3 regions of the Mesorhizobium kowhaii genome follow, and region 1 is predicted to be linked to each of the others. Evidence: predicted binding sites of a transcription regulator. Region 1 holds the regulator's gene; each other region holds the start of a gene.
What was found. The regulator PhoB, encoded in region 1, activates phosphate uptake and scavenging genes when phosphate is short. The targets are predictions, from matches to a motif close to TGTCATNNANCTGTCAT.
Positions count from the first base shown of each region.

Region 1 (4,260 bases):
CTCGACGTCCGCAGTGTCGCCCGCATCGCGCTGGCGATCCAGGGCATCACCGACACGCGTGCCCGCGCCATGCTGTGGTCGCCGATCACGCCGCACACCGATATCGCCTTCGCCGACATACTCGAAGACGAATTCGGCATCCCCGCCACCATGGAAAACGACTGCAACATGATGGCGATAGCGCTGCGCTGGCGCGATCCCCAGCGCTACCGCGACGACTTCATCGCCATCCTGCTGTCGCACGGCATCGGCATGGGCCTGGTGCTGAAGGGCGAGCTGTTCACCGGCACCCATTCCTCGGGCGGCGAGTTCGGCCACATGATCCATCGGCCGAACGGCGCGCTGTGCCGCTGCGGACGGCGCGGCTGCGTCGAGGCCTATGCCGGCAACTACGCCATCTGGCGCAACGCAAGGCAGATGAGTGAGGACGCAGAACCAGTGGCCGATGTCAGTGACGCTGACATGCGCGCGCTGGCAACCGCGGCCCGCGAAAGAGACGGACCCGAGCGCGAGGCCTACCGCAAGGCCGGCGAAGCGCTCGGCTACGGTCTCGGCAGCCTGTTCGCGTTGATCGATCCGGCGCCGGTCGCCATGGTCGGTGTCAGCGCCGCCGCCTTCGACCTGATCGAGCCGGCATTGCGCGAGGCGATTGCCCAGACCGCAGGCGGCCAGCATTCGAAATCGATTTCTTTCGACACCGAACCGAACGAACTGCCACTGATCCGCGAAGGCTGCGCCATGCGGGCGCTGACCTTCGTCGACCAGGAGATTTTCGCGCCCGGCACGCAGACAAGATCCGGCCTCGGCGGCAAGAACGTGGCTTGAATTTGCCCGAAGAACGCGGACTTGGGATGTGCTGAGATTCAGGTCAGGCCGCGCCGAGAATGGTGGATTCCGAGAACCGGAACGGAGCGTACATTCCAGTACGTGAGTACCGGAAGCACAGGAAGACGCCGTTCGCAGGCCGGCATCACCTGAATATCAGCGCATCCCTAATCTTCCCTGATTGCGTATCCAGCACCGCGGATGGTGCGGATGACATCGGGCATGCGGCCGTTGTTGACCGCCTTGCGCAGCCGGCCGACATGCACGTCGACCGTGCGCTCATCGATGTAGATCGTCTCGCCCCAGACATTGTCGAGCAGCTGGCTGCGCGAAAACACGCGGCCGGGATGGCGCATCATGAACTCGAGCAGGCGAAATTCGGTCGGCCCGAGCCGGATCTCGCTCTTCTTGCGATAGACCCGGTGCGATTCACGATCGAGCACGATATCGCCGACCTTGAGCACGCTGGACAGCACTTCCGGCTTGGCGCGGCGCAGCAGCGCCTTGATCCTGGCCATGAACTCCGGCGTCGAGAACGGCTTGACCAGATAGTCGTCGGCGCCGGTCGAGAGGCCGCGCACACGATCGCTTTCCTCGCCACGCGCGGTCAGCATGATGATCGGCAGACGCTCGGTCTCGGGACGCATCCTTAGCCGGCGGCAGAGTTCGATGCCGGAAACCGCCGGCACCATCCAGTCGAGCACCAGAAGGTCGGGGACGTTCTCCTGCAGCCGGATCTCGGCCTCGTCGCCGCGCGTCACCACCTCGACCTGGTAACCCTCGGACTCCAGATTGTAGCGGAGCAGCACACCTAGCGGCTCCTCGTCCTCCACCACCATGATGCGTGGCGCGATCATCGACTGGTCACCCCTGTCGTCATGCCGCTGGCGCGGACATTGCCGTCTCGTCCTGCTTCGGACGATTGGCGGGCAGCTGCGTGCCGGTCAAAACATAATACGCATTTTCAGCGATGTTGGTGACGTGATCGCCGATGCGCTCGAGGTTCTTGGCGCAGAACAAAAGATGCGTGCAAGCGGTGATGTTGCGCGGGTCTTCCATCATGTAGGTAAGGAGTTCGCGGAACACGGAGGTGTATTTCACGTCGATGCGCTCATCGTCGGCGCGCAGTTTCGCCAGGGCCTCGGCGTCGCGCGCCGCATATTCCTCGATGACGCCCTGCACCTGGATCAGCACCAGCTGCGCCATTGCGTCGATGGAGTGCGACAGGTCGCGCGGCGTGACGCTGAGGCCGAGGGTGCCGACGCGCTTGGCGATGTTCTTGGCAAGATCACCGATGCGTTCGAGATCACCGGCCATGCGGATCGAACCGACGACGGCGCGCAGGTCGTTGGCCATCGGCTGGCGCTTGGCGATCAGCGTGATGGCGCGGTCGTCCAGCTCGCGCTGGCGCGCATCCATGATGGTGTCGTCGGAAACGACGCGCTGCGCCAGGGCGTTGTCCGAATTGAGCAAGGCGCGCGTCGAGCCGCTGACCATCGAGCGGGCCAAATCGCCCATGTCGCGGATCAGCTGGCTGATCTGCTCCAGATCCTCATCGAAAGATGCGACGGTATGTTCACCCATGATCCAGTCCTCGTGCCTGAAAATTCAACGCCGGACCACTCAGCCGAACCGGCCGGTGATATAGTCTTGAGTGCGCTTGTCGTCGGGGTTGGTGAACATCTTGTCGGTGGCGCCCTCCTCGACCAGATAGCCGAGATGGAACATCGCCGTGCGCTGCGACACGCGCGCCGCTTGCTGCATCGAATGGGTGACGATGACAATCGTGTAGTTCTGGCGCAGCTCGTCGATCAGCTCCTCGACGCGCGCGGTGGCGATCGGATCGAGCGCCGAGCAGGGCTCGTCCATAAGGATCACCTCTGGCGATACGGCGATGGCGCGCGCGATGCATAGACGTTGCTGCTGGCCGCCGGAGAGGCCGGTGCCGGGTTCTTGCAGGCGATCCTTGACCTCGTTCCAGATCGCCGCCTTCTTCAGGCTCTGTTCGACGATCTGATCCATGTCGGCCTTTCGCTTGGCCAGCCCGTGGATACGTGGGCCATAGGCAACGTTCTCATAGATCGACTTCGGGAACGGATTGGGCTTCTGGAACACCATGCCGACGCGCGCCCTGAGTTCGACGACGTCAATGTTCTTGTCGTAGATATCCTCTTCGTCCAGCGTGATCTTGCCGGTCACCCGTGCCGAGTCGATGGTGTCGTTCATACGGTTGAGGCAGCGCAGGAAGGTGGACTTCCCGCAGCCCGAAGGGCCGATCAGCGCTGTCACCTGATTGAGGCGAACGTCGAGATTGACGTCGAACAGCGCCTGCTTGTCGCCGTAGAACACGCCGACTTTGTCGCCGCGCATCTTGATCACTTCGTTCGACTTGGCGTTCATTTTGTCGCCCACTGCGTTTTCAAGAGACTGTTCGGTCATGATGTTCATACCAGATGCCTTTTTTTCTACCAGCGACGCTCGAACCGACGCCGAAGCACGATCGCTGTGATGTTCATGGCCATGAGGAAGACCAGCAGGATGATGATGGCGCCCGACATGCGCTCGACGAAGGCACGTTCGGCCTCGTTGGCCCACATGTAGATCTGCACCGGCAGCGCGGTCGCCGGGTCGAAGGGCGTCTTTGGATAGTCGGCAACGAAGGCGACCATGCCGATGAGCAGCAGCGGCGCGGTTTCGCCCAGCGCACGCGCCAGGCCGATGATGGTGCCGGTGAGAATGCCGGGGGCGGCTAGCGGCAGGATATGCTGGAACACCATCTGCATCTTGGACGCGCCGAGGCCGAGCGCTGCGGCGCGGATCGACGGCGGCACCGCGGCAAGCGCGGCGCGTGTCGCGATGATGATCGTCGGCAGCGTCATCAGCGTCAGCACCAGGCCACCGACGAACGCAGCAGAGCGCGGCATGCCGAGGAAATTGATGAACACGGCGAGGCCGAGCAGGCCGAAGACGATCGACGGCACCGCCGCCAGATTGTTGATGTTGACCTCGATCAGGTCGGTGAAGCGGTTCTTCTTGGCGAATTCCTCCAGATAGATGGAGGCGGCGACACCGATCGGCAGCGCCAGCAGCAGAACGATCACCATCATGTAGAACGAGCCGATGATCGCCACGCCCATGCCCGAGGTTTCCGGACGGCTTGAAGCGCCGTAGGAGAACAGGCCGGTGTTGAAATGCTCGGCCATCGCACCGTCCGCCCTGAGCTTGTTCATCCAGGCGATCTGCTGGTCGGAGACCTTGCGGCGCGCTTCCTCGACGCCAAGGTCGATCTGGCCCTTGAAGGCGGAGTCGAGATTGGCGGCGGCAAGGATGTTGACGTCGCGCGTCGTGCCGATGACCGACGGATCGGCGGCGACGATGTTGCGCAGCTGGACGCGGGCACCTTCGGACAGGAAGCCCTTGAGCTTCAGGGTCGAC
Region 1 is NZ_JBHLYT010000046.1:896-5,155, forward strand. It holds gene ACFFNA_RS25735 (ROK family protein) at 1-825, shown strand, start outside; gene phoB (phosphate regulon transcriptional regulator PhoB) at 993-1,682, opposite strand; gene phoU (phosphate signaling complex protein PhoU) at 1,702-2,409, opposite strand; gene pstB (phosphate ABC transporter ATP-binding protein PstB) at 2,449-3,273, opposite strand; gene pstA (phosphate ABC transporter permease PstA) at 3,291-4,260, opposite strand, start outside.

Region 2 (4,260 bases), on a different contig from region 1:
CGGCAGGGCAGACCGAACCCTGCCAGTCTTTCCCTCAGCGCAGCATAGGCGGCGCGCTCGCCGTCATTGGTCAGGTCGCCGGAAATCACCACCAGATCGGCGTCGGCATGGTTGCTGCCGATGTCGGCAAGGCAGGCTTCCAACCTGGAGAGCGGATTGGAGCCGTATAGAAGACCGCCCGGCGTCATCAGATGCGGATCGGATATCTGGATGACTTTCATGGACCTGACCGGAATGCTTTCCTGCCGGCGCGCCTGGCGGCACCAGCCGGCAAACGGAACGCCTTGACTACCCTCTACTGTGCGGTCCAGCCGCCGTCCATCGGCAAGGTGGTGCCGGTGATCTGCTTGGCTGAGTTCGAGCACAGGAACAGCGTCAGCGCCGCAAGCTCGTCGACGGTGACGAACTCCTTGGTCGGCTGCGCCGCCAGCAGCACGTCGTGCTTGACCTGTTCCTCGGTCATGCCGCGCGCCTTCATCGTGTCGGGAATCTGCTTTTCGACCAGCGGCGTCCAGACATAGCCCGGCGCGATCGCGTTGACGGTGATGCCGTCAAGCGCCACCTCGAGCGCCACCGTCTTGGTCAGTCCCGCAATTCCGTGCTTGGCCGACACATAGGCTGATTTGAACGGCGAAGCGACCAGCGCGTGCGCGGAAGCCGTGTTGATGATGCGGCCCCATTTGCGTGCCTTCATGCCGGGCAGCGCCGCCTTGATCGCATAGAAGGCGGCGAGCAGGTTGATACGGATGATGGCTTCCCATTTGTCGTCCGGGAAGTCCTCGATCGGCGCGACATGCTGGATGCCGGCATTGTTGACCAGGATATCGAGACTGCCAAACGCAGCCTCGGCCTCATGCACCATGGCGCTCACCGCCGCACCGTCCATCATGTTGGCATCGGAGTAGCGGCACTTGACGCCGAAATCCTTCTCGATGCCGGCCCGCTCCTGCTCGATTGCAGCGGCATCGCCCAGACCGTTGATGGTGACGTTGGCGCCTTCGGCGGCAAAGGCGCGGGCGATGGCCAGACCGATGCCGCTGGTCGAGCCGGTAACGAGGGCGTTCTTCGAGGACAGGGAAGCCATGATGATCTCGCGAGAGGTGGGAGGGAACGAAAGACGGTGCGGCCTTGTGCACCGCAGCATGACAATGCCATGGCGATATGTCGGCGCGATTACAGCATTGCGACACCGCCTTGGCCCCTGGCGCCGTGGTCTTTGAGCTGACACGGCTCTGTCATGGTGCCGTGCAACATAATCAATTGCGCATTCGCGCGTTCATTCCTGAACGAAATTTGATCTGAAAGAAACCGGGGGTGCAGCTTGGAAATCGCCGATGTCCTGAAGCGCGCCTATGCGATGCCGCTGACCAACCCGTCTTTCCCGCCCGGGCCATATCGTTTCTTCAACCGCGAATACGTCATCATCACCTATCGCACCACGCGCGAGGCCCTGGAGGCCGTCGTGCCGGAGCCGCTGGAAATTGACGAGCCGCTGGTCAAATACGAGTTCATCCGCATGCCGGACTCGACCGGCTTCGGCGACTACACCGAGACCGGCCAGGTCATACCGGTGCGCTACAAGGGCGAGCACGGCGCCTATGTCCATTCGATGTATCTCGATGACGATGCGCCGATCGCCGGCGGCCGCGAGCTGTGGGGCTTTCCCAAGAAGCTGGCCAACCCCAAGATCGTGCATGAAGGCGAAGTGATCGTCGGCACGCTGCACTATGGCAGCGCTCTGTGCGCCACCGGCACCATGGGCTACAAGCACAAGGCCGTCGACCGCGATCCGGTCCTCGCTTCACTGGCAGCGCCCAATTTCCTGATCAAGATCATCCCCCATGTCGACGGCACGCCGCGCATCTGCGAGCTGGTCCGCTACCACCTCACCGACATCACGCTGAAGGAAGCCTGGACGGCGCCCGCAGCGCTCGATCTGCGGCCCCACGTCATGGCCGACGTGGCGCGGCTGCCGGTCCTCGACATCGTGTCCGCCGTCCACTTCACCGCCGATCTGACGCTTGGACTGGGCGAGGTGGTGCATGACTATCTCGCCGACCGCGCCTGATCGCATCAGCCAACCGGTTCTCGGACAAGATCATGCTCAAACAAAAGTCGGAGACCAAAGCCGTGCTTGAACGCAATCGCAAGAAGGAGGCCACGGCCACCATCGAGGAAATCTCGGCGCAGTATGACCGCATCGCGCTGGTGTTTCAGGGTGGCGGCGCGCTCGGCGCCTATCAGGCCGGGGTCTATCAGGCACTGGCCGACGCCGGCTGCGAACCGAGCTGGCTTTCCGGCGTGTCGATCGGCGCCATCAATGCGGCGATCATCGCCGGCAATGAATCAAGCCGCCGCCTGCAGCGTCTCGAGCAATTCTGGCAGACGATCTCGGGCCGCAAGATCTGGGCCTATACACCGGAAGGCGATATCTACCGCGACATCCGCAACCGCACCAGTTCGTGGATGACGATGACAATGGGCCAGCCCGGCTTCTTCAAGCCACGCAATCCCAATCCCTGGTTCGAACAGCCGGGAGCCGACGGCGCCACCAGCTTCTATGACACGGCCGAGTTGAAGGAGACGCTGGAAACCCTGATCGACTTCGATATCCTCAACGACGGCAAGAAGCGGCTGAGCGTCGGCGCGGTCAATGTCAGGACCGGCAACTTCGTCTATTTCGACACCGAGAAAGTGCGCATCGAACCGGAGCACATCATGGCAAGCGGCGCGCTGCCGCCGGCCTTTCCGTCGATCCGCATCGAGGGCGAATACTACTGGGATGGCGGCATCGTCTCCAACACGCCGCTGCAATACCTTCTCGACCAGGAAGAGGACCGCTCCTCGCTGGTGTTCCAGGTCGACCTGTTCAGCGCGCGCGGCACCTTGCCACGCGGCATGGCCGACGTGCTGTCGCGGCACAAGGACATCATGTATTCCAGCCGCACGCGGCAGAACACCGACAATTTCCAGCGCATCCATGCGCTGAAGATGAAGCTGCTCGAGGCGCTGAAGCGCGTGCCAGCCGAACTGTTGAAGGAAGGCGAAAAAGAGCTGATCGAGGACTATTCGCAGGCCGGCGTCGTCAACATCGTCCACCTGATCTACCAGCACAAAGGCTATGAGGGACACGCCAAGGACTACGAATTCTCCGGCACCTCGATGCGCGAGCACTGGGAGATGGGGCTGGAAGACACGCAGCGCACGCTGCGCCATCGCCAGTGGCTGACACTGCCGACCAATGTCGAGGGCGTCGCCATCCACGATCTGCACCGCGAGGATCCAACCTGACGTCTTAGCTGGCGCCTTCGTCTGACGAGGGCATCGGCAAATCCACAGTTCACCGGCCAAGGCCTTCAGGCGTATGGGAATGTGCCCGAAGGCCTTGCCTTGAATGACACGTGGCCGAACACAATCCCGAACACGCCACAGCCGCCCCAAACGAAAAACGGCGCCGAAACCGGCGCCGTTTTCATTTCAATGGTTGATTGTCTGCTCAGAACACCTGGCGGAAGATGATGAACAGCACGAAGGCGAGCGTGATCGAGCACGGCAAGGTCAGCACCCAGGCAAGCAGCAGATTGCGCACCGTCGACCATTGCAGCCCCGAACCGTTGGCGGCCATCGTTCCGGCGACGCCAGACGACAGTACGTGGGTTGTCGACACCGGCAGTCCGAGCCGGTCGGCCATGCCGATGGTCACCATCGCGACAAGCTCCGCGGCGGCACCCTGGCCATAGGTCAAATGGCTTTTGCCGATCTTCTCGCCGACCGTGACGACAATGCGTTTCCAGCCGACCATGGTGCCGAGGCCGAGCGCCAGGGCGACGGCGACCTTCACCCAGATCGGGATGAACTTCGTCGCGTTGTCGACGGCCTTGTGGTAGTCGGTGACCGCTTTCAGATCGGTCGCCTCCATCGGCAGCAACTTCTTCTTGTCGATCAGCTTGAGCGCCTCGCCGATCAGGTAGATGTCATTGCGGGCGTTGCTGACCAGATCGATGGGCACGTTGTCGACCGAGGCATAGGGCTGCAGGCCTGCTGTCGTGTTGTGGATGTAGGTCTGCAGCGCGACCGTCGTCTGGTCGCTCCAGGTCCTGGTCCGCACGGCATCCTGGACAGCGGCCTTGGCATCGGTGACGGTGACGCCAGGCTTGGCATATTTGCCCAGCGCCTGCTCGACGCTCGCGGAGGCCGACTTGTAGGCTTCGAGATAGTTGATGTCGGGCGTGCGGTTCAGCGCATAGGCCGTCGGCACGA
Region 2 is NZ_JBHLYT010000030.1:206,819-211,078, forward strand. It holds gene ACFFNA_RS18485 (phosphodiesterase) at 1-221, opposite strand, end outside; gene ACFFNA_RS18490 (3-hydroxybutyrate dehydrogenase) at 296-1,084, opposite strand; gene ACFFNA_RS18495 (acetoacetate decarboxylase) at 1,322-2,068, shown strand; gene ACFFNA_RS18500 (patatin-like phospholipase family protein) at 2,131-3,291, shown strand; gene ACFFNA_RS18505 (inorganic phosphate transporter) at 3,497-4,260, opposite strand, start outside.
Region 2: the regulator PhoB is predicted to act here: its motif matches at 1,173-1,189, upstream of ACFFNA_RS18495 (acetoacetate decarboxylase).

Region 3 (4,260 bases), on a different contig from region 1:
ATTTCGATGAGCGAGGGACACTCGACCTATACGCCCAAGACCGGTATCGAACGCTGGTTCGACGCCCGCTTGCCGCTGCCGCGGCTGGTCTATGACAGCTTCATCGCCTATCCGGTGCCGCGCAACCTCAACTATGCTTGGACCTTCGGCGGTATCCTGGCGATCATGCTGGTGTCGCAGATCATCACCGGCATCGTGCTGGCCATGCACTATGCGGCCGACACCAGTCTCGCCTTCGATTCGGTCGAGAAGATCATGCGCGACGTGAATTCGGGATGGCTGTTGCGCTATCTCCATGCCACAGGCGCCTCGTTCTTCTTCGTCGCCGTTTATGTCCACATCTTCCGTGGCCTCTACTACGGCTCCTACAAGGCGCCGCGCGAACTGCTGTGGATCCTCGGCTGTATCATCTATCTCCTGATGATGGCGACGGCCTTCATGGGCTATGTGCTGCCGTGGGGCCAGATGAGCTTCTGGGGCGCCACCGTCATCACCGGCTTCTTCAGCGCCATCCCGCTGGTCGGCGAATGGATCCAGCAGCTGCTGCTCGGCGGCTTCGCCGTGGACAACCCGACACTGAACCGCTTTTTCTCGCTGCACTACCTCTTGCCGTTCATGATCGCCGGCGTCGTCGTGCTGCATGTCTGGGCGCTGCATGTTGTCGGCCAGTCGAACCCGACTGGCATCGAGGTCAAGTCGAAGACCGACACCGTCGCCTTCACCCCCTACGCGACCATCAAGGACGCGTTCGGCATGATCGTGTTCCTGTTCTTCTTCGCCTATTTCGTCTTCTACATTCCGAATTTCCTTATGGCGCCCGACAATTACATCGTGGCCAATCCGCTGAAGACACCGGCGCATATCGTGCCTGAATGGTACTTCCTGCCGTTCTACGCGATCCTGCGGGCCATCACGTTCAACATCGGGCCGATCAATTCCAAGCTCGGCGGCGTGATCTGCATGTTCGGCGCCATCGTCATGCTGTTCCTGGTGCCATGGCTCGACACTTCGAAGGTGCGTTCGGCTGTCTATCGGCCCTGGTACAAGCTGTTCTTCTGGCTGTTCGTGGCCGATGCCATCCTGCTCGGCTGGCTGGGCTCGCAGCCTGCGGAAGGCAGCTATGTGTTCATGGCGCAGATGGCGACGCTGTTCTACTTCGCCTTCTTCCTGGTTGCGCTGCCGGTGCTCGGGCTGATCGAGACACCGCGGCGGCTGCCGAATTCGATCACCGAGGCTGTGCTCGAGAAGAACAAGGGCGGCGGCGGACATCCGGCGGGCGCCACGGCCGCACCAGAGACCAAGGGCTGAGCGGTAGAGAATCTAAGGGGATTTGGCATGAAAAAGATTCTCACCTCGCTGGCGCTGATCGGCCTTGTGGCCGCCGGCACTGGGGCCGCAGGCACTTGGGCGATCGCAGCCGAAGAGGCACACAACGCGGCCGCGCCGACGCATTTTCCGATCGATGAGCCGAAGGAAATCAGCTGGAGCTTCGCCGGCCCGTTCGGCACCTATGACAAGGGGCAGTTGCAGCGCGGCCTGAAAGTCTACAAGGAAGTCTGCTCGGCCTGTCACTCGATGAATCTGGTGGCATTCCGCACGCTGTCGGACCTCGGCTATTCCGATGCGCAGATCAAGACGCTGTCGGCCGAGTACACCATCCATGACGGCCCCAACGATGCCGGAGACATGTTCGACCGTCCCGGCAAGCCGTCTGATCACTTCCCTGCGCCGTTTGCCAACGAGCAGGCAGCGGCGTCCGCCAATGGTGGTGCCGCACCGCCCGACATGTCGCTGCTGGCCAAGGCGCGCGGCGTCGAGCGCGGCTTTCCGCAGTTCTTCTTCGACATCTTCACCCAGTATGCCGCGGGCGGGCCGGACTACATCCATTCGCTGCTGACCGGCTACGACGAGACGCCGCCTGCCGGCATGGTCATTCCGGAGGGCACCCACTACAACCCGTACTTCATGTCCGGCGTTTCACTGAAAATGCCCAAGCCGCTTTCCGACGGCCAGGTGACCTATGATGACGGCTCGCCGCAGACCGTCGACCAGTATTCCCGCGACGTGTCGGCCTTCCTGATGTGGGCAGCCGAGCCGCATATGGAAGACCGCAAGAAGACCGGTTTTCGCGTGCTGGTGTTCCTGCTCCTGTTCGGCGCGCTGGTCTATCTCACCAAGCGCAAGGTATGGGAAGGCGTGGCGCACTAACCGCACACAGCCATGTGATCACAAAAGGGCGCCGAAAGGCGCCCTTTTGCATTTGCGGAGACCGGTGGTGTCACATGGCCGTCACTGCGTCTGGCGATCCTGTGCCGCTCTCATCAAAGGATCGCACCCATGAAAAGATATGCATCGCTCGCGGCAGGCCTTCTGCTGTTGGTCATCGGTTCCGCCGCCCACGCGGAAGACGCCCAGCCCTTCGTCACCAACAAGGATGTCGACCTGACGATGATCCTGCCGCCGCCGCCGGCAAACGATTCGGCGCAGACCAAGGCCGAACTCGGCGAGGTGCTGACGCTGCAGGTGACGCGCACGCCCGAGATGGTGGCCAGCGCCGTTGCCGACGCCGAGGAGAATGTCTGGCGCTTCGCCAACGTCATGGGGCCGAAATTCAACAAGGAGACGCTGCCGAAATTCAGCGCTTTCTTCGATCGTGTGGTGGCCACCGAAGGCGCCGTTGTCGATCCGGCCAAGGATGTCTGGAAGCGTCCGCGTCCGCACCAACTCAGCGACCTTGTCAAGCCGGCGGTCAAGCTGTCCAGCTCCGGTTCGTGGCCTTCGGGCCACGCGACCGTCGGCACTATGATGGGCATCATCCTGTCCGATATGGTCCCGGAAAAGCGCGCCGAGATCATGGCGCGCGCGGCTGAATACGCCCACAATCGTGAGGTCGGCGGCATCCATTACGCCTCCGATGTCGAGATGGGGAAGATTTCGGGCAGCGTCATCGCCGCGGTCCTGCTCAACCGGGACGACTTCAAGGCCGAATACGACGTGGCCAAGGCCGAGCTTCGTTCCGATCTCGGCATGTAATCTTTCGTCAGCAGTCGATTTTCGACCAGAGGGGCGCTTCGGGCGCCCCTTTTTGTGCTCGCGGCCAGGGCTCGGGAGGCAGCCCGGCAATTAGGCCGTTGGCACGAAGACTTCCGGTTGATATTCGACGCAGGAACGGTGGCCCCGATATGGCATTTGGAATCGATGATGCGCCTCAACGACTGTCACAATTTTTCCGATTTCCGCCGGATGGCGCAGCAACGGCTGCCGGGGCCGATCTTCAACTACATCGACGGCGCGGCCGACGACGAGGTCACCTATCGCCGCAACACCGAAAGCTTCGAGACCTGCGACCTGGTTCCCAACGTCCTGCGCGGCGTCAGCGAGATCGACATGTCGGTGACGGTGATGGGCCAGAAACTGGCGATGCCGGTCTATTGCTCGCCGACCGCCTTGCAGCGGCTGTTCCATCATCAGGGTGAGCGGGCGGTCGCCAAGGCCGCCGCCAAATACGGGACGATGTTCGGCGTCTCCTCGCTTGGCACCATCAGCCTCGAGGAGGCGCGCAGGATCAGCAGCGGCCCGCAGGTCTATCAGTTCTATTTCCACCGGGATCGCGGCCTCAACCGGGCGATGATGCAGCGGGCAAAGGAGGTTGGCGTCGAAGTGATGATGCTGACCGTCGACAGCATCACCGGCGGCAACCGCGAACGCGACAAACGCACCGGCTTTGCCATTCCCTTCAAGCTCAACCTGGCCGGAATGCTGCAGTTCGCGCTCAAGCCGGCATGGGCGATCAATTATTTCACCCATGAGGGGTTCAAGCTGCCGCAGCTGGACGAGCATGTCGACATGGGCGGTGGCACCATGTCGATCAGCCGCTACTTCACCGAAATGCTCGACCCGTCGATGACGTGGGACGATGTCGCCGAGATGGTCAGGCTGTGGTCGGGCCCGTTTTGCCTCAAGGGCGTCATGTCGGTAGAGGATGCCAAACGCGCCGTCGAGATCGGCTGCAGCGGCATCGTCCTGTCGAACCATGGCGGCCGGCAACTGGATGGCTCGCGGGCAGCGTTCGACCAGCTTGCCGAGATCGTCGATGCGGTCGGCGACAAGATCGACGTCATCATGGATGGCGGCGTGCAGCGTGGCACGCATGTGCTGAAGGCGCTGTCGCTCGGCGCCAAGGCGGTCGGCGTCGGCCGCTACTACCTGTTCCCGCTGGCGGCGGCCGGCCAGCCAGGCGTCGAACGGGCGCTCGAACAG
Region 3 is NZ_JBHLYT010000007.1:24,790-29,049, forward strand. It holds gene ACFFNA_RS08570 (cytochrome b) at 7-1,308, shown strand; gene ACFFNA_RS08575 (cytochrome c1) at 1,336-2,208, shown strand; gene ACFFNA_RS08580 (acid phosphatase) at 2,338-3,033, shown strand; gene ACFFNA_RS08585 (alpha-hydroxy acid oxidase) at 3,202-4,260, shown strand, end outside.
Region 3: the regulator PhoB is predicted to act here: its motif matches at 2,277-2,293, upstream of ACFFNA_RS08580 (acid phosphatase).